Regions from separate parts of the Pelosinus baikalensis genome, predicted to be linked through region 3. Evidence: riboswitches for the same ligand, from Rfam matches in the RefSeq annotation. Region 3 holds a riboswitch; each other region holds the start of a gene.

Region 1 (7,448 bases), on a different contig from region 3:
GCTATTTCTTTACATTTGACCGATACGGTTTAATGGCAAAACGCCTTATTTTAATCCAATCGTTCCTACGCCATCTTTTATCATAATTTTCGTGCCAAATTCTGCCGATAAATCAGCAATATCACGCAAAATTCGTTCTCCGTTTTCTTTATCGGAAAATTGAGGGCGACCGCGACGCGCTCTACCATATTCAAATCCCAGTGAAAGCGGTTTTAAAGTAATTTCATCAATTTCCCCATCCGTCACAGCAAAAGAAACCATGGCCGATTCAAATACTTTAGGATCGACAACCAGTCCTCTTGTTTCATTGGCACTGCGAGCATCCAGTCCATCAGATACAGTATTTTCTACGCCCAAATCATAAAGGTCATAAAATTCTGTTGGCTGTCGTTCCACCGAATCATTTTGGAAAATGAAATCGCCAAGGCTATAAAAAATTGGACGATTTTTATAGATTTCAATACCTCGCCAAATATGTGGACCATGACCAATATAAGCATTGCGGTAAACGCTGCGTAATAAAAGAGTCTCCTGCTGCTACAATAGTAATTTTCCCCACAACAACTCAACACCTCTTTTAAAAATTACTGTTCCAAATGAAGGGTAACAATTTCTACGCTAACAAGAATAACATACCGACTATCATAGCACCTACCATTGGCAAGCAGTTACGCTTTGCGATTTCCATTGGATTGACACCAGCAATACCAGCTATGATAATTGTGGCACCGGCAATTGGTGACATCGTGCGCCCTAGTGTACCACCTAGTGTGGCCATGCTGCCCATTTGCACCACTGACATACCAAAATCTGCTGCATGTGGTGTAATGGCTTGATTAAATGCAAAAGTTGCCGCATCGCCGGAACCAACAACTAATCCCAAAATAAATGGACCGACTGCTGCACAAATCTTAACAATTGCTGGATTGCTCAGCATTGAATCGGTAAAAGCTTTTACAAGTCCAATTGCTGTCAAGCCAGAAACAAATACACCAGCCGCAATGATGATACCAAGAATTTCACCATAAGCTTTCCCCATACCATCGAAGAATGCATTGCTCAAGTTGACAGGATTTTTTCTCGTCACTAACAGCGCAACTAAAGAACCGATAACCATGGCTTGTGGAACATCCATCTTAAATGCCGGAATAATTGCCGTTGCACCTAAAATTAGAATTACAATAGGAAAGATCGGCATCAACGCGTATAGATGTTTTACCTTGAAAGATGCCTCGGCCTCAAAACCCTCGGCTTTATACCCTGTATGCTCTTTTCTGTAATAAGCAATCAACGTAATCAAAATTGTTGCTGTAAGCAAAGACGCAATATTAGCTTTAAAGTGAAATGCGATAACGTCCATAACGCCCACACCGGCAATCTTGGCTACAAACGGATTATGTGCCAAACCTGGATTCAACATGCTGCCATATGTACCGCATTTTACCGCTGCTCCCGCCATCGCCGGATGTACACCTGCCGACATCATCAACGGTACAAAAATCGCCCCTGCAGCCGCTGCCGTTCCCGCAGCACTTGGTAGTGCTACATTGACTGCGTAGGTAGCCAAAACCACACCCGGAATCAAAAGCGGTCGAACTTTGGAAAGACCGTTTGCCATAAGATTAATTAAATGTTTATCACATTCTGTATACTTCATTACCATTGCAAAACCCATAACGGAACAAACTGCTTGAATCAGCCCACTATTGGTCATTTCTTTTGCAAAAGCATTTAAAGAAACCATCGGCGTCCCCGCCACACAAGCCATAATAATACCAGAAGCTAATAATACCAATCGCGCATCATAACGCTTGATCAAAAAGTAAACTGTAATAATTACTACAATAACACCAACAGCAGTCATCATAAAAAAATTCTCTCCCTCTAAAAAATTTATAAAGACATTCATGTAACTTCTTATTTCAAATAAATCTTTCCCCCCTTCCTTTCTTGCTGAATTAAACTAAAAAGACGCTGTTTTTTCTTAAATAAGAAAACAGCGCCCTTGCTATTGACATAATTATATCATATGTTTAGACAAAAATCTACAACATCTGCAGACATTACTATTAGTCAGCCTCATATAGCCAAGGGGTGAATCCCTTTTCAATGGGACACGAGATAGGTTCGTGTCCACATAAAAAATCTAACCCTAATCTTTCCATATTTAATTTTCATTTCAAAATATAAAGAGAATCTACCCATAATCTACTAACAAGGTAGATTATGAGTAGTTTGAAGGAAGCATTTATACTTTAAATTGGGCTATAATAGAGCGAAGTTCCTCAGACATTTTAGATAAAGCTTCACTAGAGGCAGCAATCTCTTCCATTGATGCAGACTGCTCTTGGGCTGAGGCAGAAACAGTCTGGGTATACCCTGTTGTCTCACCATTGATTCTGTCGATTTCTTTAATTGAGGAAACAATTTGCTCACTGCCACCTGCTACCTGCTGAATTGCAGCAGAAATATCTCGGATTTGATTGGAAACCTGTTCAATTAATTTCAATATCTCCCCGAAAGCCTTGCCTGCAATATGAACTACTTCTGAACCTCGCTTGACTTCATTCGTCCCCTCGGCCATTACGTTAACTGCTTTTTCAGTATCACCTTGAATTTCACCAATTAGTACTGCAATATGTTTTGCTGCGTCCTGAGATTGTTCAGCTAGTTTTCGAACTTCTTCCGCTACCACAGCGAACCCTCTGCCCTGTTCACCAGCACGTGCTGCCTCGATTGCAGCATTCAATGCAAGGAGATTTGTTTGACCAGCAATTCCAGCAATGGTATCCACAATTTGACCAATCTCTTTTGAACGATTGCCAAGTTTCTCGACTACCTGAGCTGAGTTCATTACTGTTTTCTCAATATTCTCCATCTGTTTCGTAGTATCTTCTATTGCCTTACCACCATCTTGAGCAGCAAGCGCAGTCTTTTCAGCAGTAGCTGCTACATTACCAGAGTGAGCAGCTACCTGTTGTATACTAGCAGACATCTTTTCAACAGCATCCTCTGCAACATCTACTGCTTGCATTTGAAACGTACTGCCTGAAGATACTTCCGTTATCGTTTCAGCTATTTGATTGGCAGCTACAGAAGATTGTTCTGCGCTTGCCGTAAGTTCCTCGGAAGATGCTGCTACCAGTTCTGCTGAAGTAGCAATTTGTTGAACCAAACTGCGTATTTTTTTTACCATAGTATCAAAATGGATCTCCATTGCATCTAATTCGTCTTTACCATCGGCACTCTGTGCTGCCGTCATACCTAGAGCAGCTACTTGTAAGGTTAAGTCACCTTCTGCCATTTTTTCAATTGCTTTATTCATTCTTATAATCGGCTTTGTTATATTCCTTGAAACCAGAATACCAAAACCACAAGCAGCAATAAGAATCAAACCGATTGTAATAAAGGAGGCTCTTAGAAAGGGGGCCAATTTTACAAGAATTTCTTGTTCCGGTACATTGATCCCCAAGCTCCAATGAGTTCCAGGAATAGGAGCGAAAGCAATGTACTTCGTAATGCCCTCGTCTACGTAATTACCAGTTCCGGTTTCTGCATTTACCATTTTATTAATTACATTTTTAAGTTGATCATTTGCATTAGGATCCTTTAATATATTTGTCTTCATTATTTGGTCTTTATCAGGATGAATGATGGTTAAACCATCACCCTGAATTACGTAGGCATAACCACTTTGTGCAACCTTAATTTGATTAATACGTGAAATGAGAGCATCAATAGGCACTGTACCGCCAAGAGCCCCTATAATCTGGTTATTCTTTTTGATTGGCGCAACCACAGATACCACCAATTTACCATCAGCCTTAGAAATAATTGGATCGGTAGTTGTCGCTTTGCCAGTTGACATGACCTGTTTAAAATATTCACGATCAGCGATATTTGTTCTATCCCCTGATGTATGAATGGATTGCCCCTTTGCATCTACAAGCCAAAACCGTGAATAAATAGGATTTCGTTTGGTCTCTTCTTTTAAATAAGCAAGTGCCCCCTGCGTATCTCCGTTAACAACACTTTGATTCGTTGCCAATATGGAAACCTCAATTTCACGAGTATCTTTCCACGTCCCAATGTCTTCAGCATAGGCATTTGCTCGATGGACAAGATCCTCCTCAGCATCTGAAACCAATATACTTTTTGCATTGTAGAAATTACATACTCCTAGAATGCTTAATGTTACTAATAGCCCAATTACTAAAACAGCTGTAACCTTTACCTGAATACTTTTCTTCACCCATGTAAGCAAATTCATAAAAAAAATTCTCCCCCATCCATTTTTCACTTATCTTCAAAATTGCCAACTTACTATATTGAACCTACCTATCCCGCCATAAAAAATAGCACCCGCCCAAGGCAAGTGCTAATTAACTCATCACGATTCACTTAATTTATGATTCACTAGCAACCTGGCAATCATAGACAACTCGTCTTTAGACCCATAGCTTTGCGTCCCAACTTTTCAATTGGTTTGCCAAAATATTCTTTTCGATATTGTCTATTCTACACCCTATAACCTGTTTCGTCAATGAACGTAGAAATGCAGCGTATAGGGACACAAGACAGGTTCCTTGTCCCTATGAAAAATGATAACTTGAAATTGTAACATATTTTATCGTTATGTCAATAAGAGAAGCTACCCATCTAATCAGTATCTTGAAAAACTAACCGTTTATTTCAATTTCTAGCGTTTTCTTCGTTCCATCAGAACGTCATAAAACATTTTCTTTTCCGTAAGCTTTTTCTGTATAACAGCTTTTTCTTCCCCAGCAGCAGTTTGCAACTCTTCTTCCAAACTGGTAATTTCTTTGCGCAACTCCATTTCCGGCGGCAACGAGCCTGAATTCTGCATAACCAAAAATGCTCCACGCTGTTCCGGAGGAACAAACGTGAGATCAGTAAGTTGCAAAGGTTTGCCCTGGCCGGGTAAATCGTTGAATGCTCCCTGTTTCATTGCCCTTTTAATATTTTGCTCTATAATCTTGTTAATTCCGTCATTCACTTTCCACCAGTCCCTTCCTTTTGATATTTAATCCGATCTTTATATCATCATAACTAGGTATAGATTAGTTACCCTCTGTGCTGGCAATAATGATTGATTTACCACTACTTGACTTGCTAAAACACTGAGATAAATCTACCTTTATTGTTAAACGTCTCCTCAATGGCCATATCAATATTTTTCATGCTTAATATGATTGGAGTTGAACATTTCTATTGCCTGAACAGGCTGAGCGGAGCTTTTTGTTGCTATATAATCGACATTTATCCAGTCATTCCCCCTACTACTCGGTAGGCCCTAGGGAGTTGTTGCCTAGCCGAAGTTCGCCATCAATTCAGCTCGGAGCCAACAAAACATTTGCATGTTAGTATATCAGTCCTCTTTCAATGGACGTCCCCCATACTTACGAATATGTCGCCACGAACGATAAACCGGATGATTTGGCTCTTGCACAAGAGCAGCTCTAGCTAAAAATCCCGCTTATACTGGGAACTGATACATATTGACTACTGCACATCTAATTAGATTGGGAACTAATGACAACAACCTTAAACTTGTTGGTCAAATAAACCCCAGTAACAACCATAGCTCCCCCCAATAATATGAAAGCGGTAACAGTTTCGTTCAGTAGCCATATACCGGCTAGATATATACAATGATGATATTCTTCTTGGCAGCCATCTCTATTATTTTATTTACTGTTGCAATCAATCTTTCAGATTCTTTGTAGGGGTAGGGAGGTTTATAAACAGCTCCCGGCAGGATACAACGCTGGCTGAACGGAGCGGATGAAGAGAGTATAGTTTACTATCCCTACCGGAAATATTCGGCCACTTTCTTTTGCGTCAACCGTAAATTCCATTCGGGAAATAGACGGTCAAACCACCAGAATAGTTTATTGCGACTCGGTATAGCAATAATTACCTCGTTTCTGGCGAACGGCATCCAGCACTTTTTGCGCAAAAATATCCGGCGGCATTTGCTTCGAGAGTAAAGCTTTCCCAGAATATCTCAGGCTTCTTCCTCCTTACTTACATTTATTAGCAAGAATGACCCCACCTACTCGGGAGTTGCTGCCAGAAAGGTGGCGAGATTTTTTATAAGAAGGCGAATCTTCTTTCTGGAGCCGGCAGAATAAACACATGCCTCTCATGTTTATCGAATATTATTGTCGGAATCTAAAAATATCTTCCTCCTCATGCCATTAACTTAACTAGTTTGCAATATCATATGAAAATTACAACTTGCTCTTTTCTTTGTGCAGCCTTAGGTACCTCGCCTTTTCTATAGCCCAGCGCCACTGAATAGAAAGGTCTGAATCCTTCAGGAACTTTCAAAAGCTGCTTATAATGCGCACTTTCCTCACCATCAAAGATAAAAAGGCCAAAATTAATCCAGCAAGCACCTAAGCCAAGGGCTTCCGCTGCAAGCAACATGTTTTGGGTTGCTGCGGCACAATCTGCTAGCGAGCACTGAGTTTGTTCATCGCCCGCAACAATCACTACTGTCGGAGCTCCATAAAATGCATTAAACTCTTTGGTATTGGCTAGATTTCTGAAGAATCCTAATTCGTGATTCTTGGCGACTTGCTTGGAGGCGCTACTTAGTGCTTCAAGCAGTTCTTTGTTCTGGACAACAATAAAATGCCAGGGCTGGTTGCCGATTCCGTTTGGTGCATATTGTCCGGCTTCCAGTATAGCTTGTAAATCTTCCTCCTTGATTTGCTGCTCGGTAAAGCTTCTTATGCTTCTCCGGCTCTTAATTATTTTTAATATCTCATTCATCCTTATCCTCTTCCTCCATTTCGAATTTCACCCATTTTGTTTTTCAGTATGCATGAGTGTTTCCCTGCTATTAATGACTGTGGAAAGCTAAGAAAATCGCTTAATCCAATAAACGGTTTAGCTTATTCAGAAGTAACAATGATTGCTTCATTCCTGGCAATTGCGTCTAACACTTTGACAGCAAAAACCTCCGATGGCCCTGATTTAGCCGGTTCTATTGTTTTTTTCGCGTTTAATTGCTGTGGCGAAAATTTCATAATTCTTCTACTATATTTCGTATCCTGATCTACAGCGGAAGTCCCAATAAAATCCGGGCAGAGAGCCTTATGCGGATTCCTGCCGAAGCAGCTTCTAACCTCATTGCATTTGAAAATCCGATAATGGCATGCCTTGTAATAGCGTAACTCTTATTTTCTGATACAGGGAATACGTCAATGATTGGGGCAATGTTGACAATATGTCCGAATCCTTGAACCAGCATAACCTGATACGCTGCCCGGACCCCATATATGATGCCACGAAGATTTCTCTCTATCATTGTATCCCAATCTTCAATTTTCCGGCCAAAAGCCGTACTGCACAAACCAGTACCCGCGTAATTGAACATATAGTCTAATCGGCCAGTTCGTCTGATCGTTGCATAAATC
Region 2 (7,448 bases), on a different contig from region 3:
CTTTACGACTTTGGATTTTGAAAAATGTGAAATGAATTTGGCTGCGGCAACCAAAAAATAAAGAATGATGTTTAGAGTAGACAGGTATACCTGTCTGCTCTTTATTTTAGCATCATATACTAGAATTTATAAATTTTGTAAGTGAAAAAATATAAGATATTATGAACCACAAAGACGCAATGCCGTTGATGCGCCCTTTGTGTCCTTTGCGACTTTGTGGTTCGATTGTTTTATATGTTGTAAAAGGGCACGTAGCGTTTTTCTAATTTCTAAAAAGTATATATAGAGAATATAGTTAGTAAGCAGGATATTCTGAAAGAATAAGGAAATAAATAGTGAGAAAGAAGTCTGAATGTTGAGATATTTATATAGTATCTGGAGGGGAATTATGGTTGATAATTGCCTGTTAAAAGAGAGAATCTTAGTGATTAACCCTGGAGCAACTTCTACAAAATTTGCTGTATATGATGGAGAAACGCTGCTTATCAAAAGGACTGTGGAACATTTTGCTGATGATACCAGCCCATTTGTGAAATTGTTAGATCAGTATGAGTATCGTTTACGAATTATTTTACAACAATTAGCAGTAGAAAAGATTGATCTTTCTACATTTAATGCGGTTGCAGCGCGCGGGGGGATATTAAAGCCTCTTAAAGGTGGAACCTATGAAATTACCCAAGAGATGGTGAATGATTTAAGAGAAGCTAAAAGAGGTGAACATGCTTCTAATTTAGGTGCTGTAATGGCTTATGGGTTAGCCGAATTTTTAAAAATTCCTTCCTATATTGTAGATCCAGTTTCTGTGGATGAGATGGAACCTGTGGCAAGGATATCCGGTTTACCTGATTTGCCAAGAATTAGCCTGTCTCATGCTTTAAATACGAAAGCCGTAGCTCGTAAAGTAGCTAAACAATTAGGCAAAAAATATGAAGAGATGAATCTGATTGTGGCTCATTTGGGGACAGGAATTTCTGTAACACCTCACAAACTGGGAAGAATGATTGATGTTAATAATCCGAAAGAGGAAGGACCTCTTTCACCCGATCGTTGCGGCGGGCTGCCGGTAGGACAGTTTTTAAGGCTTGCTTTTTCTGGTGTCTATACCTTTGATGAATTAAAAGAAGTGCTTAATCATAAAGGTGGAATGTATGCGTATCTTGGTACCGCTGATATTCGGGAAGCTTTTTCTATGGCCGCTCATGGAAATAGGGAGGCTAGCTTAGTATTGGAAGCTCTTTCCTACCAAGTAGCAAAAGAAATTGGAGGTATGGCTACGGTATTATCAGGTCAAGTGGAGTGTATTATTCTCACTGGGGGAATTGCTCATTCAGAACCCATTGTTAACGCTATTAAAAGCCGAGTGCAGTTTATTGCTCCTGTAATTGTAATACCAGGGGAAGAAGAATTAGAAGCATTGGCATTTGGAACTTTAAGAGTAATTCGAGGCGAAGAAGAAGTACAGATGTATTCAGTATAAATGAAATAAACAGTTCTGATATTGGTCTTTTAGGAGGTTGTCCTTTGTATTCTAATTATCATGAAATCATGGCTGAACTTAAAACTCGTTCCCTAATAAGGATTAGTGTTGCTGTAGCACAGGACAAAGGAGTCTTGGCGGCCGTTAAACTTGCCCAAGACGCGGGGATTGCCGAGGCTGTTTTAGTAGGAGATGCTGCTCTCATTGCGCCTTTAATGGAAGAGGTTGGCTTATCTGTCGACACGCCAATTCTGCATGAGGCAAACAGTGGGAAGGCAATAGTGCAAGCTGTTTCCTTAGTAAAGAACGGTCAAGCTCAAGTACTGATGAAGGGATTAGTAAATAGTAGTGATTTTCTGCGAGCAGTATTGCATAAAGGGGAAGGACTGCGTACTGGAAGGCTATTAAGTCATTTAGGTGCTTTTGAGGTTCCCGGTCAGAAAAAGCTTTTATTTATTACTGATGGAGGTATGAATATTGCTCCTACCTTATTTGAAAAGAAGCAGATCTTGGTGAATGCAATATTGGCACTGCATGGAATGGGGATCGTGGTTCCTAATGTAGCATTGTTGACGGCCAATGAAGTAGTCAATGAAAAAATGCCTGCCACGTTAGATGCTAAGATTTTAGTAGAGATGAGAAGCAATGGAGATTTACCTGCTAGTCTGATAGAAGGACCGATTGCCCTTGATGTGGCAGTAAGTCAGAAAGCAGCCCAGTACAAAGGGATTGACAGTAAAATAGCAGGTAATGTTGATCTAATCATGGTACCTAATATTGAGACTGGTAATGCATTAGGAAAGTCTCTGATTTATTTTGCTAAAAGTAAAATGGCAGGTATTGTCCTAGGGGCAACACACCCCATTGTCATGACTTCACGATCTGAGACACCAGAGGGAAAGATGAATTCCATTGCCTTAGCTTGTCTGGTCAAGCCGTTAGGGTAGAATGTGAAAAAACGATATAAATAGAGGGAATCCTTGATGGACACAAGGATTCCCTCTATTTATATCGTTAGATATGGGATGCGCTTACAATGGAAAGATGGGCATTTTCTGCTAGGTTAATTTCTATAGGTGGAGAATAGGCGGTTCCATCAGGGTAGGCAATAAGACGGATCATCGGCTGGCGAGGGGTATTTTCCAATAAAGAGACTACAATAGCCTTTTCCCCTGTATTTAGCAAGACCTCCATTCCTGGAAAATACAAAGCCATCTTAGATAAGAATATTTTGCCGAAATGCTCGTCAAAAGCAGTTCCTAAACCAGAATGAATAATATCATATGCCTCTTCCAAATTCATAGCTTTACGGTATGGACGGCACCCTGTAATCGCTTCATACACGTCGGTAATTGCCAATAAACGGGCATAATTTAGAATTTCTTCGCCCTGAAGTCCTCGCGGATATCCTGTACCATCTATTTTTTCGTGATGCTGCCATGCCATGTGAGCAACAAGGCTTGATAATTCCCAGCGTTTTTTTACCAATAAATTAAATCCAGATTGTGGATGCTGCTTAATAATGCCAAATTCTTTTTCCGTTAAGCGATCCGGTTTATTGATGATTTTTTTATCGACGTTCATTTTGCCGACATCATGAAGTAGGGCACCACAGGTGATTTCTTTGATTTGGGGAATGGAAAAACTACAAGAATGAGCCAATAAAGCAGCATAAATAGCACAATTTAAGGAGTGATCTAAGGTATAGTCATCATGAGTTGCAATTCCAGTTAATTGGATGCTTATGGAGGGTTGAATAATTAATTCTTCAACGATATCAGAGGCAATAGAACTGATGGAGTCTATGGCAAAGGCTTCTTTATTATGAATTTTTTCCATAGTGGAACTTAATATAGAGAAGGCTCGTTGCTGAGTTTCTATAGATAAATATTCTGGAATCGCGATATCTGCATATCTTTCGTCGTGAATAAAGAGCGTTTTTACTTTCAACCTTCGTAACTTGTGAAGATAGACTTCCGTTAGCCTGACTCCTGAAGCAAGCAAGATATGTCCTTTTCTGCTGTAAAGGTTTCGTGCTAATATCATACCTGGGTGTACTTCCGTTAACCTAATCTGTCGCAAAATGAGAGCTCCTTTATTTTCAAAAAAATCAGTAATACATGCTTTACCTAGTATATACGAGGGAGAGAAATCACACAAAAAAAACTTAACCGCAGATATGAGGCAGTTAAGCTTTTCATCATATGCAGCGTGGCGATCATAGATTGTAAATCCTTAGACCCTATAGCTTTGCGTCCTTACCTTTCAGTAAGTTTGCCAATATATAATTTAAGAAAATAAGAATAATTGTAGTATTAAAACAAAATAATACCACATGAAAAGGGCGAATTATGTCGTAATTTGAAGAAAAATAAAAATAATTTTAGAGATTGGTATATTTTTTACGATATCATCATAGAAGTAAATAGTGGGTTTCTAACGTACGGGAGGCGGCTGTTATGCTATCACCCAGTTTGGAAGATTATTTAGAAGAATTATATCGCTTTTCTTTATATAATGATATTGTGCGGGTTACCGATATAAGCCGAAAATTGAATGTATCGCTGCCCTCTGTAAGTAAAGCGTTACGCAAATTAAAAGCTGGACAATATATAAATTATCAACGCTACGGTATTATTGATCTGACTGATAAAGGAAAAAAAACGGGAAACTTCTTAGTCGAGAGAAATAAGATATTGCAGGAATTTCTCACTTTGATTTGTGCTGATTGTGATATAGCAGCAGAAGCAGAGGCTATGGAGCATTATCTTTCTAAACAAACGATCAAATCGATTCAATTGCTCGTAAAATTTATGCAAAATCATACTGAATGTTATAATATTTTTTTAGAGCACGTGATGAATCAAGAAGAGAAGGAAGAGGAATGATTAACTATTCTAACATTGCTAAAATTAGTGCAGCCCACCAACAATCATTCGATGGGACAATTGCTGACTTTACTCGTAAAGATAGGGCAAAGCGTTATCGATATGCAGTGTCAGCAAGATGAAATAATGAGTAGTACTCCTTACTAAAACTAAAGCAGGCTGCTAAATTTAGTTCACAGCAGCCTGCTTTCTGTCTGTAATGACCATGCATTCTCTATACTAAGTTGAGCAATCGTGCTGACTGAGCTACTAAAAAGCATACCGTGAACGCAATGATAGTAGGAATCAGAAAAGTCAAAAAGGTCCACTTTTTACTGCCTGTTTCTTTATAAGCGGATAGCAAGGTTGTGGTGCAAGGCCAGTGAAGCAGGCAAAAGAGCATTGTGCAGACAGCAGTTAACCAAGTCCAGTTATTATTGATAAGTATATCCCGTAATTCCTCTAAGGTGCCATATTTCATCATTTGACCAGTTGATAAATAGCACATGAGAAGAATTGGCATAACGATTTCATTAGCAGGCAGACCTAGGATGAAGGCTAAAAGAATAAAACCGTCTAGGCCAATGGCGTAAGCAAAAGGCTGCAGCCAAGCTGCTAAATGACCAATGATGCTTATTTCGCCTATGTAAATATTGGCAAGCAGCCAGGTAATGGCACCTGCTGGTGCTGCCATGATAATTGCCCGTTTTAGGACGAAGATCGTGCGATCAATGAGAGAACGGTAAAAAATAGCGCCTAATTGGGGTTTGCGGTAAGGAGGCAGCTCTAAGACCATAGAAGAAGCTTCTCCCTTTAGCAGTGTGTGTGATAAAGCCCAAGATACAGTAAAAGTTATAAAAATTCCTAACACAACTAAGCTTGTTACTACTAGTGAGGCTACTGCAGTTTGTAATTCTGATACCACCATGCCGCCCATAAAAATAGTGGCGATCGCAATCAAGGTAGGAAATCGTCCATTGCATGGTACAAAGTTGTTAGTCAGCACAGCAATTAATCGTTCACGAGGAGAATCAATGATACGGCAGGAAACGACGCCAGCAGCATTACAGCCAAACCCCATGCACATGGTGAGAATTTGTTTGCCGCAAGCACGGCATTTCTTAAACATATTATCAAGATTAAAGGCGACTCTTGGCAAATATCCTAAATCTTCTAGCAGTGTGAACAAGGGAAAGAAGATTGCCATAGGTGGCAGCATAACCGCGATAACCCAAGCGAGACTTCGAAACATACCTAAGACTAATATACCAGTTAACCAAGAGGGGGTTCCTGCTAATTCAAACCAGATTAAAAGCTGATCCTGAAATGCAAAAAGCGTGTCGGCAATCATTTGCGAAGGAACGTTTGCCCCTGCAATCGTAATCCAGAAGATGATGCTAAGTAAAGTAAACATGATAGGATAACCAAATAATCGGGAAGTTAAGATATCGTCAAGTTTATGATCCCAGCTGCATGAATTAGTGGAATTTTTACTTACGGCTGGCCCTGCTATCATTTCGGCATTTTTATAAATATCAGATACAATTTTATCACCTAAGTTGGGATTACTAAGGCGGATTTTTTCCGCCTCAGTGCATATTTCCTCTAGGGTGATCATAGGTTTTATAGCAGCACTCATACAGCAACCTCCTGTAAGCGTGTCGAATGCAGATCAAAATCAAGATATTGACTGATGCTGTTGATAAACGCTTCATCTCCATCTAATAACCGCAGTGCGACCCAACGAGGGTTGAGATTCGATCCGATTAACCTTGAGACTTTTGGTAGAAGTTGTTGAATGGCATTTTCTACTTCAGAAGAATAGTTAATTTGCCTGGGGGCTACGGTGCAAAGTCCTGTAGACATTTCATATAGCTTTTGACGCAGGATGTCGAGACCTTTTCCATTACGGGCAGCAGTGGCAACAACTGGTACACCTAAATCTTTTTGCAAAGCAGAGATATCGATCTTAATATTTTTCTTTTCTGCTTCATCAATCAGATTGACGCAAACAATAATCTTTGGTGTGATTTCCATGACTTGCAACGCCAAATTAAGATTGCGTTCAAGGCAAGTAGCATCTAATACTACTAGTGTTGCATCCGGTTTGCCAAAACAAATAAAGTCTCTGGCAACTTGCTCTTCTACTGTATGGGCTAAGATCGAATAAGTACCAGGTAAGTCGATCATTAAAAAAGAACGATCTAAATACGTAAAACTTCCTTGGGCATTATCAACCGTTTTCCCAGGCCAATTTCCTGTGTGCTGATGTAAGCCAGTTAGCGCATTAAAAACAGTACTTTTTCCCACGTTTGGATTACCAGCTAAAGCTACCGTAAATTGCCCAGGAGTCGTTGTAACTCCAAAATGCTCACTCAGAAGTTTATGATGTTCTTCAATCGTAGAATTGCTCATTCCCATTCTCCCCCCCTAAATTTGTTGGCTATAGTTATAGCCCAGATTACATCGGATTAACATGAATTTGACTGGCGTCTTCACTGCGTAAAGCAATGAGAGTATCACGTACCATATAGGCTACAGGGTCACCTGTTGGGCTCTTGCGAATACATTGAACAGGCGTTCCTGGTACCATACCTAAGTCTAGAATGCGGCGGCGCAGCAAGCCTTGTAAATTAAGGGATACGATCTGGCATACAGATCCTATGCCCAGTGTTGATAATGGAATTGTTGTTAATGCAGTATTCATTATAAATCCTCCTTTGGCAAAATGGTTTAATATTAGCCAGGGCTAACATTAGTAGGAAAAAATATGGTTAGCCACGGCTAACATATAAGTAAGGGAATCTAATTTAGTATATGAACAGTAAAAGATTTGGTTACATACACTGATTGAGAATTAAAATATTTGACAGATGTTTTAATTATTGTTAAAATGATAATGATTATCAATATTAAAAGAAAAATAAGATTGTAAGCTCATAAAACATATGAAAATAAAGTGAATTTGTTATTTTAAGGTTGTAAAAGGAGGAAGAGGGATGTCTGTATGGGTAACAACTGATAACCGACAAGTATATATGAATGTAAGCGGTGACGTATTTGTAGAGCATCTTAATTTTCTGGAGCAAAACATGCTGAAGCAT
Region 3 (7,448 bases):
GTTAATAAACTGAAACCTATTTTTAACAAATCTATTTAGGGGATAAGGTGGGAGAATTTTATGCGGATATCAATAAGCAAGCAAATACTATTTGTATGTATTATGATCGTTATAGCTTTTACAGGGCTTAACGTATATACATATTATGAAATTGACAATGTGCAAGATGGCTATGATAATGTGCTAAAGCGAAGCGTTCCTTTAGTAGTCGAGGTTAAGGGTCTTAATATTGAATTAAATGTTCAATCATCCCAGGTTCGAGGGTATATTTTAACGATGAATCCTACATATATTCAAGGGTATGAAACCTCTAGGAAAAATATGGAGTCCACTCTGATTAGCTTGGAAAAGAAGCTAATTACACCTGAAGGCAAAGAACAGGTAGCTGCTCTGCGAGCATCACTAGCTGAATATCATAAGGTTTCTGATCAAGGAATTAATGCTCGTAAGACATTAGGTCAAGAGGAAGCCTTAAAAGCAGTAGCTGCTTCAGGAGCGAAAATCCAAGCCGCTGAAAAAAATATGAGTGATACCGTAAAGTTTTTAACCGAACGAATGGATCTTAGAATACAACAGAATATTGATGCAACAGAACATATTCAGATGCTGCTTGGACTTTTAGATGTGATTATCTTGATCTTAGCTTGTATTTTGGCACTCTTTTTAGCACGGCGCATTTCCAAACCCCTTGGGAAAGTAGCTGCATCGGCGCAAAGTATCGCCAGCGGTGATTTGCGAGTGATTAATATTCAATATACTGCCAAGGATGAGATTGGCGATATGGTTCAAGCATTTACAGCTATGACTGATAATTTGCGCCATGTGGTAGGACAGGTAGCAAAATCTGCTGAGCAAGTAGCAGCAGCCAGTGAAGAATTGACAGCCAGTTCTGAGCAGTCCGCTCAAGCGGCAGGACAAGTTGCTGAAACGGTTACTAATGTAGCCAGTGGTGCATCTAGTCAACTGGTGACAGTAGAACAAACGGTTTCAGTCGTAGGAGATATGGCGTCAGCTATTACTGATATTGCCAGCAATGCCAATCAGGTATCTGCAAAATCAGAGGAAACGGCTCAGGTGGCAAGTGATGGCGGAGATGCAGTGAACCTGGCAACGAAACAAATGCAGATCATTGAAGAGTCTGTTGCCCAATCAGCACAAGTCGTACAGCAATTAGGGACAAGTTCGCAGCAAATTGGTGAAATTGTCGATGTCATCAGCGGCATTGCCGGGCAGACCAACTTATTGGCGCTTAATGCTGCTATAGAGGCAGCCAGAGCTGGCGAGCAAGGACGAGGTTTTGCAGTGGTAGCGGATGAAGTCCGAAAGTTAGCTGAGCAGTCGCAAGAAGCAGCGCAAAGGATCGCTGTCATCATCCGCGACATCCAAGCAGAGACTGGTAAAGCAGTAGCAGCCATGAATCAAGGAACAATTGAAGCATCGAAAGGCACAGAGATTATTACGAGTGCTGGTGAGCGATTTCATGCTATTACTACAATGATTCAGCAGCTAAATGGTCAGATACAGGATATTGGTACAGCTGCTGAGAAACTTTCCATTTCCAGCGGTGATGTTGTTTCTTCTGTAGATAGTGTGAAAAGCATAGCAGGTGATACAGCAGGAGATACCCAGACCATTTCGGCGGCAACAGAAGAACAATCTGCTTCTATGGAGGAAATTGCATCTTCCAGCCAAGCCTTAGCAAATATGGCGGGTGAATTGCAGGTAATTGTTTCCAAATTTCGTTTATAGATGTTGTGTCTCCTTGTCTGAATGTAGACACTGTTAAACTATGCAATCGGTATCGCGTGCCAATAATGCCGGGTGCAATGTCCATTAGGGATGTAGTGGAAGGAATGGATTACGGCTGGCTGCGTAGCAGTGGGGGTAGGTAGTAATCTTACTGGAGGAGCCAAAACTGGCGATTATACTTCTATTACAACAAAGGCCAAACAATTTATCGAGACCATACAGTTAGCAAAAGCATGAAGTGAAATGTAAATAAGATCCTACAGACAAAATAATCTGTAGGGTCTTATTTATTAAGTAGATTTACTTGGAAGTATTAATAGGATCTTGTATATTTTCAATACAAGTGTTAAAATGCAAGGATTAAAAGCATCAAACGACACCGTAGAGCTTATATTTTAAAATAGTAAGGAGATTATCTTTATGAAATTACAGCGAATTTCTCCCAGATATATTCTAGTGACTCTCATAGCCTGTCTACTTTTTAGTTCGGTGCCTGTCTTGGCGGCAGGCAACAATACACAACCAATTGAGTATGTGAATGGTGTAGTGCTGTCGATACAATCACTGGATGTAGCACCCAATAAAAAAGTGGGTATCAGCAGTAAAAGTTTAGTTACAATCCTGCTCACATCAGGGGCAGAGTCCGGCAAGCAAGTGCAAAGCATTAACTATATTACGAATCAACCTTTATTTGATATTAATCCCAGCCCTGGTGATAAAATTATTCTTGCAGTGAGTGATGTGCAAAATGAAAAACAGTATCATATTGCGGATTATAATCGTCTTTTTCCCACGTATATTCTAGTTGGTCTTTTTATTTTATCCTTATTAATTCTAGGGAAGACCATAGGCATCAAAACTATTTTTGTTATTTGCTTTTCAGTAGTTATTATTCTTAAAGGTATGATTCCCTTGATCTTAAATTACCATTGGAACTTTATCATTGCCACGATGCTTGTTTGCGCAGTGATTACAGCCATTACTCAAATTACCATTAGTGGCTGGAACTCAAAGACCTGGGGTGCTATTTTAGGAACCGTTGGTGGCGTATTGATTGCCGGTGTATTAGCCGCTATCTCCATTTCTTGGATGCATCTGACGGGGTTAGATAGTGAAGAAGCAATGATGCTAAAGGTTACGACCCTCACCTTTATGAACTTCCAAGAAGTATTATTTGCAGGCATTATTTTAGGATCATTAGGTGCTGTTATGGATGTTACCATATCCATTGCATCGACTCAATATGAAATCAAACAGTCCTGTCCTCATTATGGATTTAGAGAAATATTCAACTCGGGTATCAATGTTGGACGCGATGTTATGGGAACTATGGCAAATACCTTGATCCTGGCTTATACAGGCAGCTCTTTGCCGCTGGTATTTTTGATCGCATCACAAGATAATGTGTCTTTCATGCGCATTATGAATTTGAATATTGTTGCAACAGAAATTACAAGGGCTCTCACGGGAAGTATCGGACTTATTTGCTCTATACCGTTAACGGCTGTTATTACAGCTTTTCTTTTGAGTCGAAAACATAGTAAATAATTATATATCCCTAACGTTCTAAAAAGTTTGGCATATGTTGACAGTTTATGTAATATAATGTAATATTAAATGGAAAAATATATTGTGGCAAACTTATCCAAAGATAAGGACGCAAAGCCGTGGGTCTAAGGGAAGATATCCTATGATTGCCAGGTTGCCGATTCAATGTAGAATTGTAATTAGCACCAGCGTATCTTAGACTGGTGCTATATTTTTTACATTTTACATATTTCAGGAGGTTTACGTGAAGCTAAAGGTTAAGGGGAAAATACTTGCAATCATTTTAATAATATCAATGGCAACACTTTTAGTTGGTTCTATCGGATATTATTATATAAACACAATGAGTAACGAAATGAAAATTATGTATAGTGAAAATCTGTTGTCGATTAAAAGGCTAAATGAGACTCGACATAATTTTAGAGCCGTCCATGGAATGATTCTGGAAATGATTTTTGGTAATCTTGATAAAGCAAGAGAAGATGTCTTGGTCACTCAGATGAAATCGTTGTCGACGGAAACAGACCAAACATTAAAGGCATATGAAAGCCAAAATTTGGGGTCCTTCGAACGGGAAAAGTTAGTAGTGCTAAAAGAAGCAATCGGTCAATATCGAACAGAGCGTCAAAAAGCTATCGAATTATCTCAGCAAGGGCGCAAGCAGGAAGCATATGCTTACTTCACCCAGCAGGCAGCCGGCAAACTGGAAATTGTCAATTCAACTCTTAAAGAGTTAGCTGACTTCATGTCAGATAAAAGTGAAAAGGCGAATCGTAAGGGACAAGAGTATGCTGGATTTGCGGGAATCGTTATTTTCACATTAACAGGATTTTTTGTTCTACTCTGCCTGTTCTTAGGTTGGAGATTATCCAATGCAATTGCCAGAAGGCTAAAATCCGTTTGCATGTTTCTAAATGAGATCGAAAAAGGAAATCTTGGGGTAGAGAGTATTAATGTGGTAGACCAGGATGAAATTGGTGATATTGGGGTCGGATTAAATAGCATGGCTAGCAGCTTGCAGCGTTTGGTACGCCAGGTAGCATCTTCATCTGAGCAAGTTGCTGCCTCGTCAGAAGAGCTGACAGCAAGCGCAGAGCAATCGGCTCAAGCTACGAATCAAGTAGCAGCGACGATTAGTGAAGTAGCCCAAGGAGCTGAACAGCAGGCAAGTGCAGTGAATGTTACGACTGTTGTAGTACAGCAGCTTTCTGCAGGCATTGAGAAAGTTGCCGAGAATTCAGCGATCATAAGTGGCGTATCCGATCAAACCTCTAAAGCTACCCAAGATGGTACACAAGCCGTAAATGCGGCAATTAGTCAGATGGAAATCGTAGAGAAAACGGTGACTAAGTCAGCTCAAGTGGTGACGAGATTGGGAGAACGATCCAAAGAAATTGGACAGATTGTCGATACGATATCCGGAATTTCTGCTCAAACCAACCTTCTGGCGCTAAATGCTGCTATTGAAGCGGCACGAGCAGGTGAACATGGCAGGGGCTTTGCTGTTGTTGCGGAGGAAGTTCGTAAGTTGGCAGAGCAATCCCAAGAAGCAGCCAAGAAAATTGCCAATTTAATTACGGAAACCCAGTCGGATACCGAAGAAGCAGTGGTTGCGATGACGGAAGGCAGCCATGAGGTTAATGTAGGAGCACAAGTGGTTAATACCGCAGGGCAAGCTTTTAGGGATATATCAGCACTCATTGACCAATTAACGATGCATATAAAAGAGACTTCAACTTCTATTGAAGAAATGGCGTCTGGCAGTAAGCGAATTGTGGAATCGGTACACGACATTGATACGATTAGTCAAGAAACGGTTGGCAGGACACAAACCGTTTCTGCCGCCACAGAAGAGCAGTCGGCATCTATGGAAGAAATTGCTGCATCCAGCCAAGCATTAGCTAAAATGGCAGAAGAACTTCAAGGGATTGTTAGACAATTTAGAATGTAGAAAATCATACTGAATATAAAAAACCTTTCTATAATACATAAAAAGACCCTACAGGGGAGACTTTTTTAGTGTCTGCTCTGTAGGGGACATTTTATATTAGAGAGGTTTTTATTATTTACTCATGGACACTTGTGATTACATGTTAAGTTATAATCGTCAAACCAAAATAGCAAGAAAGTGGAAGCATGATTTCCTTGATTTTTTGACTAAATCTCTTTAGAGTAGAAGGCAAGGTAAATCTAATAAGATCTAGCGGAGTAAGGCGAATCATTATATAGTAGTAAAATAGCAGTATAGAGCCGAAGATAATTTTAAAAATAAGGTGAGGTCAAATGAAAGTATTAATCATTGATGATGAAAAAAGCATTCGCACCATCCTTTCAGAAATGGTACAGCAATGGGGATATGAAGTGATCCTTGCTGCTGATGGTGAAAGTGGATGGAAGATATTCCAGATTATTAATGAGCCTGTTATTGTGCTCTTAGACTGGATTATGCCCGGTATAGATGGGGTGGAGCTATGTAAGAGGATAAAACAAGGCGCAAAAACGTCCCATACGTATGTCATTATGCTAACAGCAAGAAAAAGCGATATAGAAGATATGGTTATTGGCTTTGATGCTGGAGCGGATGATTTTTTGACTAAGCCAATTGATCCAAGAGAACTGAGTTGCCGATTATCCGTTGGCAGCCGTATTTTAAGTTATCAATATGAATTAGAGCAACGCAATGCTGCCTTATACGAGACTACACGAGTGATGGAAAATATTATGAGGGAGTTACAGACTGTAAATGGAAAGTTAAAAGATCTTTCCATGGAAGATGAAGTTACAGGTATCGCCAATAGACGATGTTTGGAAAACTATTTGGCTAAAGAGTGGTGGCACGCATTGCGAGAGAAAAAAATAATGACATTTATCATGATTGATGTGGACTATTTCAAGCTTTATAATGATACCTATGGACATCTGGCAGGAGATGAATGCCTAAAAAAGGTTGCAGCAGTATTGGATCATAGTGTGAAACGCAATTCAGATATAAAGGCACGTTATGGCGGTGAAGAATTTGCAGTTGTTTTGTATGCTACGGATTATGCTGGAGGAAAAAAGATCGCTGAAAAAATCAGGTTAGCTGTTGAAGAGTTGCAGATACCTCATAGTGCTTCTGCAATTAATCTCTATGTTACTATTAGTTTAGGCGTTGCCACAATGATACCAGATCCCGATTCCTCTTATGAGATGTTGATCAAGAAAGCCGATGATGCTTTATATCGGGCGAAACGTGAAGGCAGAAATAGATGGATTGCTGTTTGACTTAGGAAGAGGTGGTAGCATGCTAAAGGATGAAAAACTGATTCAAGAATTTGTTGTAGAAGCGAAAGAACATGTAGAAAAGATAGAGTCAGGACTGCTGTCCTTTGAACAAAAAGAGTATGATGAAAATGTGATCAATGCAATTTTTCGCTCGGCGCATAATATTAAAGGGACAGCAGGTTTTTTTGGTTTTCAAAAAATCGTTGAATTATCTCATGCCATGGAAAGTGTACTTGGAAAGATACGGAGCAGGGAACTTGCTCTAATACTTGACATCGTGGATGCATTATTAATGGCTAATGATGAGCTGCGGGAATTATTAGATCACATCGCTATAAGTGAAGAACGAGACATTGCTTCTTTGGTAAAAAGGCTGCAGCATATTTATATAAGTGGTAAAGATGCTCAGCTGATTGAAAGATTAGATGCTGCGGATGAGACCTTCATTCCTCAAATACCCCAGAAAACAGCAGCAAAGAATCACAGGGATGATGCCAATAACAAGATGATTAGTGAATTGGGAAAGAAAGGTCATAAAATATATAAATATGTGCATGAAATTGATTCTCAACAGATTGATGTAGAGCGATTTTCTATCAATATGTCAAAGAGTATTCAGTCCATTGGAACCATCTTGAACAGTTATATTCGAAACAAGAATTTTTTAAAAGAAGAGAATTTTTCTGGGCAAGAAATAGTATTTTTGTTTAGTACTGTGCTGGAAAAAGAACTGGCGGTAATGGCAATTGGTGCCAATGCAAGAGATATTGAGGAGCTTTCCATTGCCACTCAAAGTGCAGAAATTTTTCAACTATTATCGGAAATAGAAGAAAAGTCAGCTTATCCTAAAGATGAGAATTTACTTAAGAGCAAGCAGAAGGCTTTAG
Region 4 (7,448 bases), on a different contig from region 3:
AACGGATTTATCATTAGAGCAATCATCTACAACAATTACTTCTAGTTTATGGATAGGATAATCTTGATTAATACAGCCTAAAATTGTTCTTTGTATCCATTGTTCCTCATTGAAACAAGGAACAATAATTGTCACCCCAGGCGTAAAATCTTTGTCAATAGGAACTGGTCGATAAAAAGAACCAAACAGATATCGAGTAAGCAAGAATGTTGCTGCAATAATACTGTACATATACAAGATTTTATTAAATTTAAAATAAAGCACACTTTCTGCCCTCATCAGAAGAATGCAGGCAGTAATAAAGAATAGAAAAAATGAGGCAGCGGAAAGCATATACCAATTTTTCTTCTTTGTTGCATACTGGGCAAGTGACTCGATAAATTCCACTCCACACAAGGTTTTCCCTTCTGCATTTTTGTCAAAGCGGATATAATGGGCGGCAATATCAACTTTCATCTCATAACCTTCCGGCATCGAGCCGGGCGATATGACAAACTTCAGTTTGATTTGTGATGCCAGGCTCAAGCCTTGAGCCACTTCCGGAGCAACTTCCAGCAACATACCGGTAGTCGATATATCAACGCCTTTCCCGAGACATGTTACTTCTTTTCCATTAGAAACATATCGGATTGAGACATCATAATTCACCAAGTAGCGTCTGCCCATTTTTTCATTTTCTACAAGAGTTGAAATATCGTTGGGGTCCTCATTTCCCTTTACGCGGCGTCTATCTATATTCGTACGCAATTTTTCTTTATCAGGTACTTTAGAAATCAGCCTGCGATCAGGTTTGGCAACAAGTAAAATATCCTCTTCTGTTTTTATCTTATCCATCATCCACTTCCTTGCCATTTCTACGCTGCTGATTAGAGCAGCATATAATCAATCACTTTTATCATGTCATTATGATAATTTATACTTTTGCTGCATTAAACATGATCATTATTATTTCATTTCAGTGATTTTCGGCTGATTTGCGAATAGCCATCAATTAAGTAGTCTGATAACCTGCCGACTTTAAATTTGGAAGGATCAGAATCTGCTTTGGCCTCATTTGCAGTCAGCAGTATATCTAAAGCTATTGCAGTGTACGCAGCACTATCTAACATATGCAGAACCAAAATAGCGCCTTTTCTTACTTCCCCATTTTCTGTATATACTCCATCTTCAATTATTTTTTCAAGTTGAGGAACATTTTTTGCTCTATAATCATTTGTGTTGCACGAACCGGAAACAATAAATTCGTAACCAGTTTCAAACAGCACCTCAATTCCCATCTTGCTGATTGCCAGCGTTGGCGGGCGAAAAAATTTGGTTAACATTGGTTTACCATTAACGTTTACATCTCCTGTAATAGTTAATAATTTTTGATAGGATGTAGCAAGCTCCTGAATGTACTCTTCTTTATCCTGAGTATTGACTTGCTTACCTGTTTTTGGATCCCGAACTACCATAGGTTTATGTTTGTCAGAATGATCTCCAATATTATGACCTTGCATAGCAATCGTTCGAAGCAGATTTGGGTTATTTACTACATTGTGGGTGAGAATAAAAAATGTTGCCGGTACATTATGCTTGCGCAAGACATATAGTATTTTATTGACTGACGCATCCGTCCCCCAGTCGTCGAAGGTAATGAAAATAACATTGTCTTTTGTGTGTATCAATCCACTCTTATCAAGACGACGAGTGTCCATTTTTGAGAAACCTAGCATATTGTTATTGTCATTAACATCCCTGTTTCCGATATAGCGTTTAGAGGCTTCTGCCAGAAAATTGTGTGTATCAATCATTTGCTCAGATCCATCATTTTTTAGATGTGCAGAAACAGTTGTCAGGTCGACCGGGTATCGATAAATAAATCTAGTATTATTCAGAATTTCTCCTACCGGCTTAATCGTATACTGAGAGTCATTCGATAAATTATTGGCAGGATTATCATAAAATGTTGCATAGGCAATGTTATCCACTTTGCGTTGCTTGATTATTTCAGCCAAATCGCCAACCAATCGATCATTAGCATAATAATCCATTCTGAAGTGTACAATTTGTCCCCGTGCTAAAGACAACATGGATTTTCCGAAAATTTCCGCCATCACTTGATTTGCCGAAGTGTAATCTTTATGTTTGTTTTGGACAACATTGACAGATTGACCAATCAATTTATAGCCCAAACTAAAAATCACTTCTTTAGTTGTATCCGATACGGCGCCCCATGGCTGTTTTACCAAGTTCGTAGCCACCCCAAACTGTTCTTGCAGTTTCTTACTATCACGCAGAATTGTACTGCGCGTCTCATCAGCAGTCTCCCCATCCTTAGGTCTGATCGCAATACCAATTTCGTGTCCATTTTCAATGATTCTTCGCAGTGTTTCAGGGTACTTTTTCATCTCTACTTCTGCTACAAAGAAGGTCGCTTTAATGCCTAGACGATGTAACCTTGTGAGTACATCATTGACCACTGTTTCATTTGCTAATCCCCCGAAGGTATAAGAAAGAGCCGGCTCTGTGGTTGAAATCACTTTTATTTCTTGTACCTCGCTATTTACACTCTCTGCCGCATAAGCTGTTCGGCCAATAAATAAAGACGTAAATTCTTCTTGTAGGAAAGAAGCTATTTTTATAAAAAACGAGTAGTGAATACTTTCTTTAACGTTGTTTATACTATTTTGAAAAAAAGTCGTTTTTACTGGATTTTGCATACTGCTGTCAGCTGCGAAATCTTCTACATAGGCCGTAGTATAATTTGCCTTGCTAATAGCAATTAAAAGTCTTTCTACCGCAGCGATAGTTTCCTTTTCTCCCAAGTTTGCCTCTTGCGGCAGCTCTTTTAATCCAGGCTGCTTGTCAATCGCCGGTCGTAAATCCGTTTTTCCTGATTCATTTACAATCTTTTCAGTATTGGGTTTTAGTTTAACGGAAAGGATGCTTCCTGGTTTAAGCTTGCCGACAAAAGTGTCCGCTGCCAAAAGAGAATTCATTTGTTTCACATTCAAAAAAACATCACTTTTCACCACACTATTAAAACCACAGGCCTTTGCTGCTTGTAATAATTGATCCGTATAGTTGGTATCATTGCATTTTAAAAGATTTGGCTCTTGATCTGTGATCACTTTGATGATTTTTTGTGCCCGGCTGAAATCTTTTACTACTCTTTCTACAGGTAGAGTTTCCATTTTACTAATGCCTAAAAGTGAATAGTTTTCTATTTTATGCCCTGCTTTTTTGATATTTACAACGGTTTGCGGATCTTCGGCAGTCTGCATCCCATCTACAAAAAATGTTGCTTTCACATTATGTTTTTTTAATAGGTCTAAAATTTGCTGCATGCTAGTGCCATCTGTTAGCCCATCAAAAGTTATAGCAATCCGACGCTGGCCACTATTGCTACGCATGATTACAGTTGCTTTGTCTTGACTACTTTTCATTTTAGCTAATGCTTGTGCAATTTCTGCCTCAGCATTATAAGAACTTTCTATATCCGTAATGTTACAATAGTCGCCGCCTGTCGGCGCTATAAAAAAGTCTTTAAAGAAAAATATCCCGATGAGGCAAGCACCGATAAATAGAACCAGTGATGATACTATTATCTTATTTTTCACGTATATCACCCCTTATAATTAAAGACTCCAGTAAGAATATCCCTCTTCTTCTATGGCTTTTTGGTCAAATATATTCTTGATATCAATAAAGACATATTTTGTTTGTAATCTTGGCTGTTTAAATAACTTTCTCAAGTCTGTCGTCCGCAAATTCTTAAATTGTTGATGCGCTACTAAAAAGACCAGACAATCAGCATTTCGAACATCTTTTATGTCTACTAATTCCATATCAAACTCTTGTCTAAACTCTGTTTTGTCGGCAATAGGGTCTACCACATTTACTTTGATTCCATAGGTAGCAAGGTGCTTACAAACATCTACCGCTTTTGAATTGCGCATATCCGGACAATTTTCTTTGAAAGTGATACCCATAATATAAATATTAGATTTCTTGACATTTATATTAGATTGAATCATTTTTTTTATAATGTTGTCAGTGACGAAAATCGCCATATTATCATTGACTGTTCTGCCAGCGGCAATAATCTGCGAGTGGTACCCCAGCATTTCAGCCTGATAAATAAAATAATACGGATCGACTCCAATACAATGACCGCCTACTAATCCTGGATAAAAACCTAAAGCATTCCATTTGGTATTCATGGCATCAATAACCTCTTTGGTATTGATCCCCATACGATCAAAGGCCATTGCCAATTCATTCATAAAGGCGATGTTAATATCCCTTTGGGCATTTTCAGCCAATTTTGTCGCTTCTGCAACTTTAATGCTGGGCGCTTTATAAACACCTGCATGAATAATCAGCTCATAAACAGCCGCAATAATCTCCAGTGTTTCTTCGTCCATTCCTGCTACAATTTTTTGAATGTTTTTAAGCGTATGTACTCGATCCCCAGGATTAATTCGCTCCGGCGAATAGCCGATTTTAAAATCTTCGCCACATAGCAAACCCGACTCTTTTTCTAAAATAGGAGCACAAATATCTTCTGTAACTCCTGGATACACTGTGGATTCAAAAACAACAATAGTGCCTTGAGATAAATTTTCCCCTATCATTTTGCTGGCATTGATAATCGGTGCCAGATTGGGTGTCTTATCTCCATTGACAGGTGTCGGCACAGCGACAATGATAACCTTAGCTTCTTTTAGCCTCGTTGGATCACTGGTAAATTCCAAAGTTGTACGTTGAATTTCTTCATCGCCAATTTCATTGGTAGGATCAATTCCCTTTTTGTAAATATCAATCTTTTCTTGATTAATATCAACTCCCAGGGTTTTAACTTTCTCAGCAAAAGCAACAGCAACTGGTAAACCTACATATCCAAGCCCGACAACTGCTAAGAAATCTTTTTTTGTCCGAATTCTTTCAAATATTTCCATCCTTATTTCATCTCACCTGCGTATTTATTTAGAAATAATACGTTAATTGACTCCACCAAGTATCACCTTTATCCTTAGAAATTTTATCTGATAATCTGTAATATTCTATACCTGCAACAAGATTTTCTTTGAGTGCATAATTCATTCCCACTCCATAGCCCTTAAACCCCTGCATTGAACCTCCTATGCCATTCATCCCATGGGCAATATATGTTCCTCTGGACTGATTGTAATATTTGGCAAATATTTCATAGGTTCCCGCTCTCCATGATTTTAAATCACCATAGTTAAGGCTTAATACATAGCCGTTGTCATTCCCATTCCGATCCTTCAGGCTGGAACTCAAGACCATCGTTCCTACGCTAAAATTACTAAAATTATAATTTCCACCAAGAGTCCAGATTGTATTTTGATTACTGTCATCCGTCTGATAATGATACATGCCAGCTTCCAGATTATAATCAAAATCCTCATACCGTGCTGTGGCAATCGCTGTGTCTTTTGTATCATTGGTTTCTCCGTAGCTCAATGTGTATTTTACTGATCCCTCAAAATCAACTCGGATACCATCAAAGCCGCTATCATAAATATTTCCTTCTGCCATTAGATATCCAAAAGATCCTGCTTTCACTGTGGATGTGCCAACCTTTCCCACCACATATAAACGTGAAAGTTTGAATTCATTATTATAATGCACTAAATTCTTTTTACTTTCCAAAATACCATAAGCACGCCAATCCTTATTAAGTGCAGCATCAGCTCTAAGATACATACGAATTCCAGAAGAATCTCGCTTCCAGCGTTCAGACCCACTGTTAAATGCATAATGATAACGAATTTCACCGTCAAACTTCACCTTGTTGTCCGAGCGATTACTACGCTGTCCTATATGCATCAACTCATCTATGAGGGCTGTGTATGTTTCCTGATCAATATAACCTGTATTAAGGATTGCTTTTTGATCAGCAACAGTATCATTCACCTTACTTATTGTTTTTGATTCAATATCAGCATTATTCCGTAGAAATGTTGTTTTTTGCTCAGTATCAATTGTGCTGCTATCTACATGCGTTATGATTTTTACTGTAAGTTGTGCAATTCCATCTACAAATCCGGCTTTGGCTTCTTCAATATTCAAGTTTGGATTATCAATTATCTTACGTCTAATCTGTTCCATTTCGTAGGCAAACTCAGTTCTTTGGGCGTTAGGTATAATTTGCATTACTTTTGCTGTTGACCTAGATGTTGCATCTGCAAATTCAATCTTAAAATTTTCAACATTTGTGGTTGGTGCGGATACAATTGTTGCTGTAATTTGTGCCATTTCATAAGCAAAGTCAGCCTTGAACTTTTCAGTAGAAGCACTATCAAGCTGGTTTGAAGCATATACCACGTTTCCCATCCACTCACCATCAAAGGGATTCCCTGTAGATGTACTAATTACTGCTGCCATGGCAAATAGTAATATTAAATTTTTTTTCACTCAATAATTCACCATCCTGATAAAATGTATCATAATAAACCGCGATCAGTACCTATTTCTTCCACTATGTAGCTACTCTGAATATGATCATTCGTATCATTTTACCATTTATTACCTTTTGTTAGAACTTCATAATCATAGAATTTTTAATCTAATATTATTTATATTTACAACAAAAAACTGCCAAGTTGCAATTGCAACCTGGCAGTCATATACAAAATGTATGTAGACCCATGGCTTTGCGTCCTTACCTTTCAATAAGTTTGCCTTTTTCATTATTATTTTACTTATCAAACCAAACTCCAAGAGAGCATTGATATATTACCATAAATATATTATTGTTGCCAAGCATTATTATTACAAAATAAATGGTAATAAGTTTAAAATCTTTTCTAGCATTTTATCTTAAATCGCGATTAGTAGTGGAACGCTTTCGAGGATTTTAAATATCCTAATTCTTAATCAAAAAAGAGGCTGTCGCATTAGCAATTCTCTTTTAAAATTGAAGATAGTATTATCTGGAATAAAAAGGGCACACGAAAATAGAGGAACATTTTCCTCAAATTTTTGTGTGCCCTTTTTCTGGTTTTAAGCTACTTTCAACGGATGCAAATAGGACCCGCATCTGCCACTTTGTATTTTATTATGCAGTTTATTCACATTAAGTGCGAGTCCTAACCAAGATACTTTTTGCCAAAATATTTTGCTTCCTACGACCAAGAAATCTTCGGAAGCCCATATCTGCTTTCACTTCTCCAAAAGCTCCTTCCGATTGGATGCTGCGGTTCATCCGGAGTATTTTCCCTTCTTCCCTTTGTATTCGATTTAAGGATTCTTCTCGTTTTTGCTGAAATAGTTTTGAGACTTCAAAATGTTTGCTTCGTTCCTCTAAAGGCAGCTGCGGGCCAGCTATTATCCACACAACATATTCAGAATCTACGCCGAAATGAATATTGTATGCCGGTTTTAATTGACCATTTTTCATTGAATCCTCTTTCATCCGCATAAACGTTGCGTCAAGA

Evidence for each region. Region 3 has a riboswitch for cyclic di-GMP ahead of LMF89_RS26130 (methyl-accepting chemotaxis protein). Riboswitches for the same ligand answer to the same signal wherever they lie in the genome.
Region 1: it holds a riboswitch for cyclic di-GMP, as region 3 does, so the genes downstream of both, LMF89_RS16110 (methyl-accepting chemotaxis protein) here and LMF89_RS26130 (methyl-accepting chemotaxis protein) in region 3, are expected to answer to the same signal.
Region 2: it holds a riboswitch for cyclic di-GMP, as region 3 does, so the genes downstream of both, LMF89_RS20885 (HD-GYP domain-containing protein) here and LMF89_RS26130 (methyl-accepting chemotaxis protein) in region 3, are expected to answer to the same signal.
Region 4: it holds a riboswitch for cyclic di-GMP, as region 3 does, so the genes downstream of both, LMF89_RS23605 (porin) here and LMF89_RS26130 (methyl-accepting chemotaxis protein) in region 3, are expected to answer to the same signal.

What each region holds. Positions count from the first base shown of each region.
Region 1 covers NZ_JAJHJB010000024.1:28,011-35,458, reverse strand. Annotated here, with positions in the region: gene LMF89_RS16125 (hypothetical protein) at 46-396, opposite strand; partial or broken gene LMF89_RS26280 (CapA family protein) at 418-492, opposite strand; gene dcuC (C4-dicarboxylate transporter DcuC) at 614-1,867, opposite strand; gene LMF89_RS16110 (methyl-accepting chemotaxis protein) at 2,249-4,270, opposite strand; cyclic di-GMP riboswitch class I at 4,416-4,501, opposite strand; gene LMF89_RS16105 (DnaJ family domain-containing protein) at 4,700-5,017, opposite strand; gene LMF89_RS16100 (nitroreductase family protein) at 6,244-6,801, opposite strand; gene LMF89_RS25850 (hypothetical protein) at 6,924-7,058, opposite strand; gene LMF89_RS16095 (SDR family oxidoreductase) at 7,088-7,448, opposite strand, start outside.
Region 2 covers NZ_JAJHJB010000041.1:20,013-27,460, forward strand. Annotated here, with positions in the region: gene LMF89_RS20870 (diaminopimelate decarboxylase family protein) at 1-61, shown strand, start outside; gene buk (butyrate kinase) at 389-1,477, shown strand; gene LMF89_RS20880 (phosphate acyltransferase) at 1,522-2,424, shown strand; gene LMF89_RS20885 (HD-GYP domain-containing protein) at 2,492-3,559, opposite strand; cyclic di-GMP riboswitch class I at 3,680-3,766, opposite strand; gene LMF89_RS20890 (metal-dependent transcriptional regulator) at 3,937-4,365, shown strand; gene LMF89_RS25935 (hypothetical protein) at 4,362-4,487, shown strand; gene LMF89_RS20895 (nucleoside recognition domain-containing protein) at 4,580-5,983, opposite strand; gene LMF89_RS20900 (FeoB small GTPase domain-containing protein) at 5,980-6,759, opposite strand; gene LMF89_RS20905 (FeoA family protein) at 6,806-7,051, opposite strand; gene LMF89_RS20910 (STAS domain-containing protein) at 7,344-7,448, shown strand, end outside.
Region 3 covers NZ_JAJHJB010000002.1:301,644-309,091, reverse strand. Annotated here, with positions in the region: gene LMF89_RS02930 (methyl-accepting chemotaxis protein) at 61-1,749, shown strand; partial or broken gene LMF89_RS02925 (beta/alpha barrel domain-containing protein) at 1,752-1,986, shown strand; gene LMF89_RS02920 (YibE/F family protein) at 2,170-3,297, shown strand; cyclic di-GMP riboswitch class I at 3,374-3,459, shown strand; gene LMF89_RS26130 (methyl-accepting chemotaxis protein) at 3,542-5,248, shown strand; gene LMF89_RS02910 (GGDEF domain-containing response regulator) at 5,581-6,561, shown strand; gene LMF89_RS02905 (chemotaxis protein CheA) at 6,581-7,448, shown strand, end outside.
Region 4 covers NZ_JAJHJB010000063.1:6,288-13,735, forward strand. Annotated here, with positions in the region: gene LMF89_RS23590 (glycosyltransferase family 2 protein) at 1-834, opposite strand, end outside; gene LMF89_RS23595 (polysaccharide deacetylase family protein) at 951-3,602, opposite strand; gene LMF89_RS23600 (nucleotide sugar dehydrogenase) at 3,621-4,943, opposite strand; gene LMF89_RS23605 (porin) at 4,972-6,426, opposite strand; cyclic di-GMP riboswitch class I at 6,619-6,704, opposite strand; partial or broken gene LMF89_RS26430 (transposase) at 7,088-7,448, opposite strand, start outside.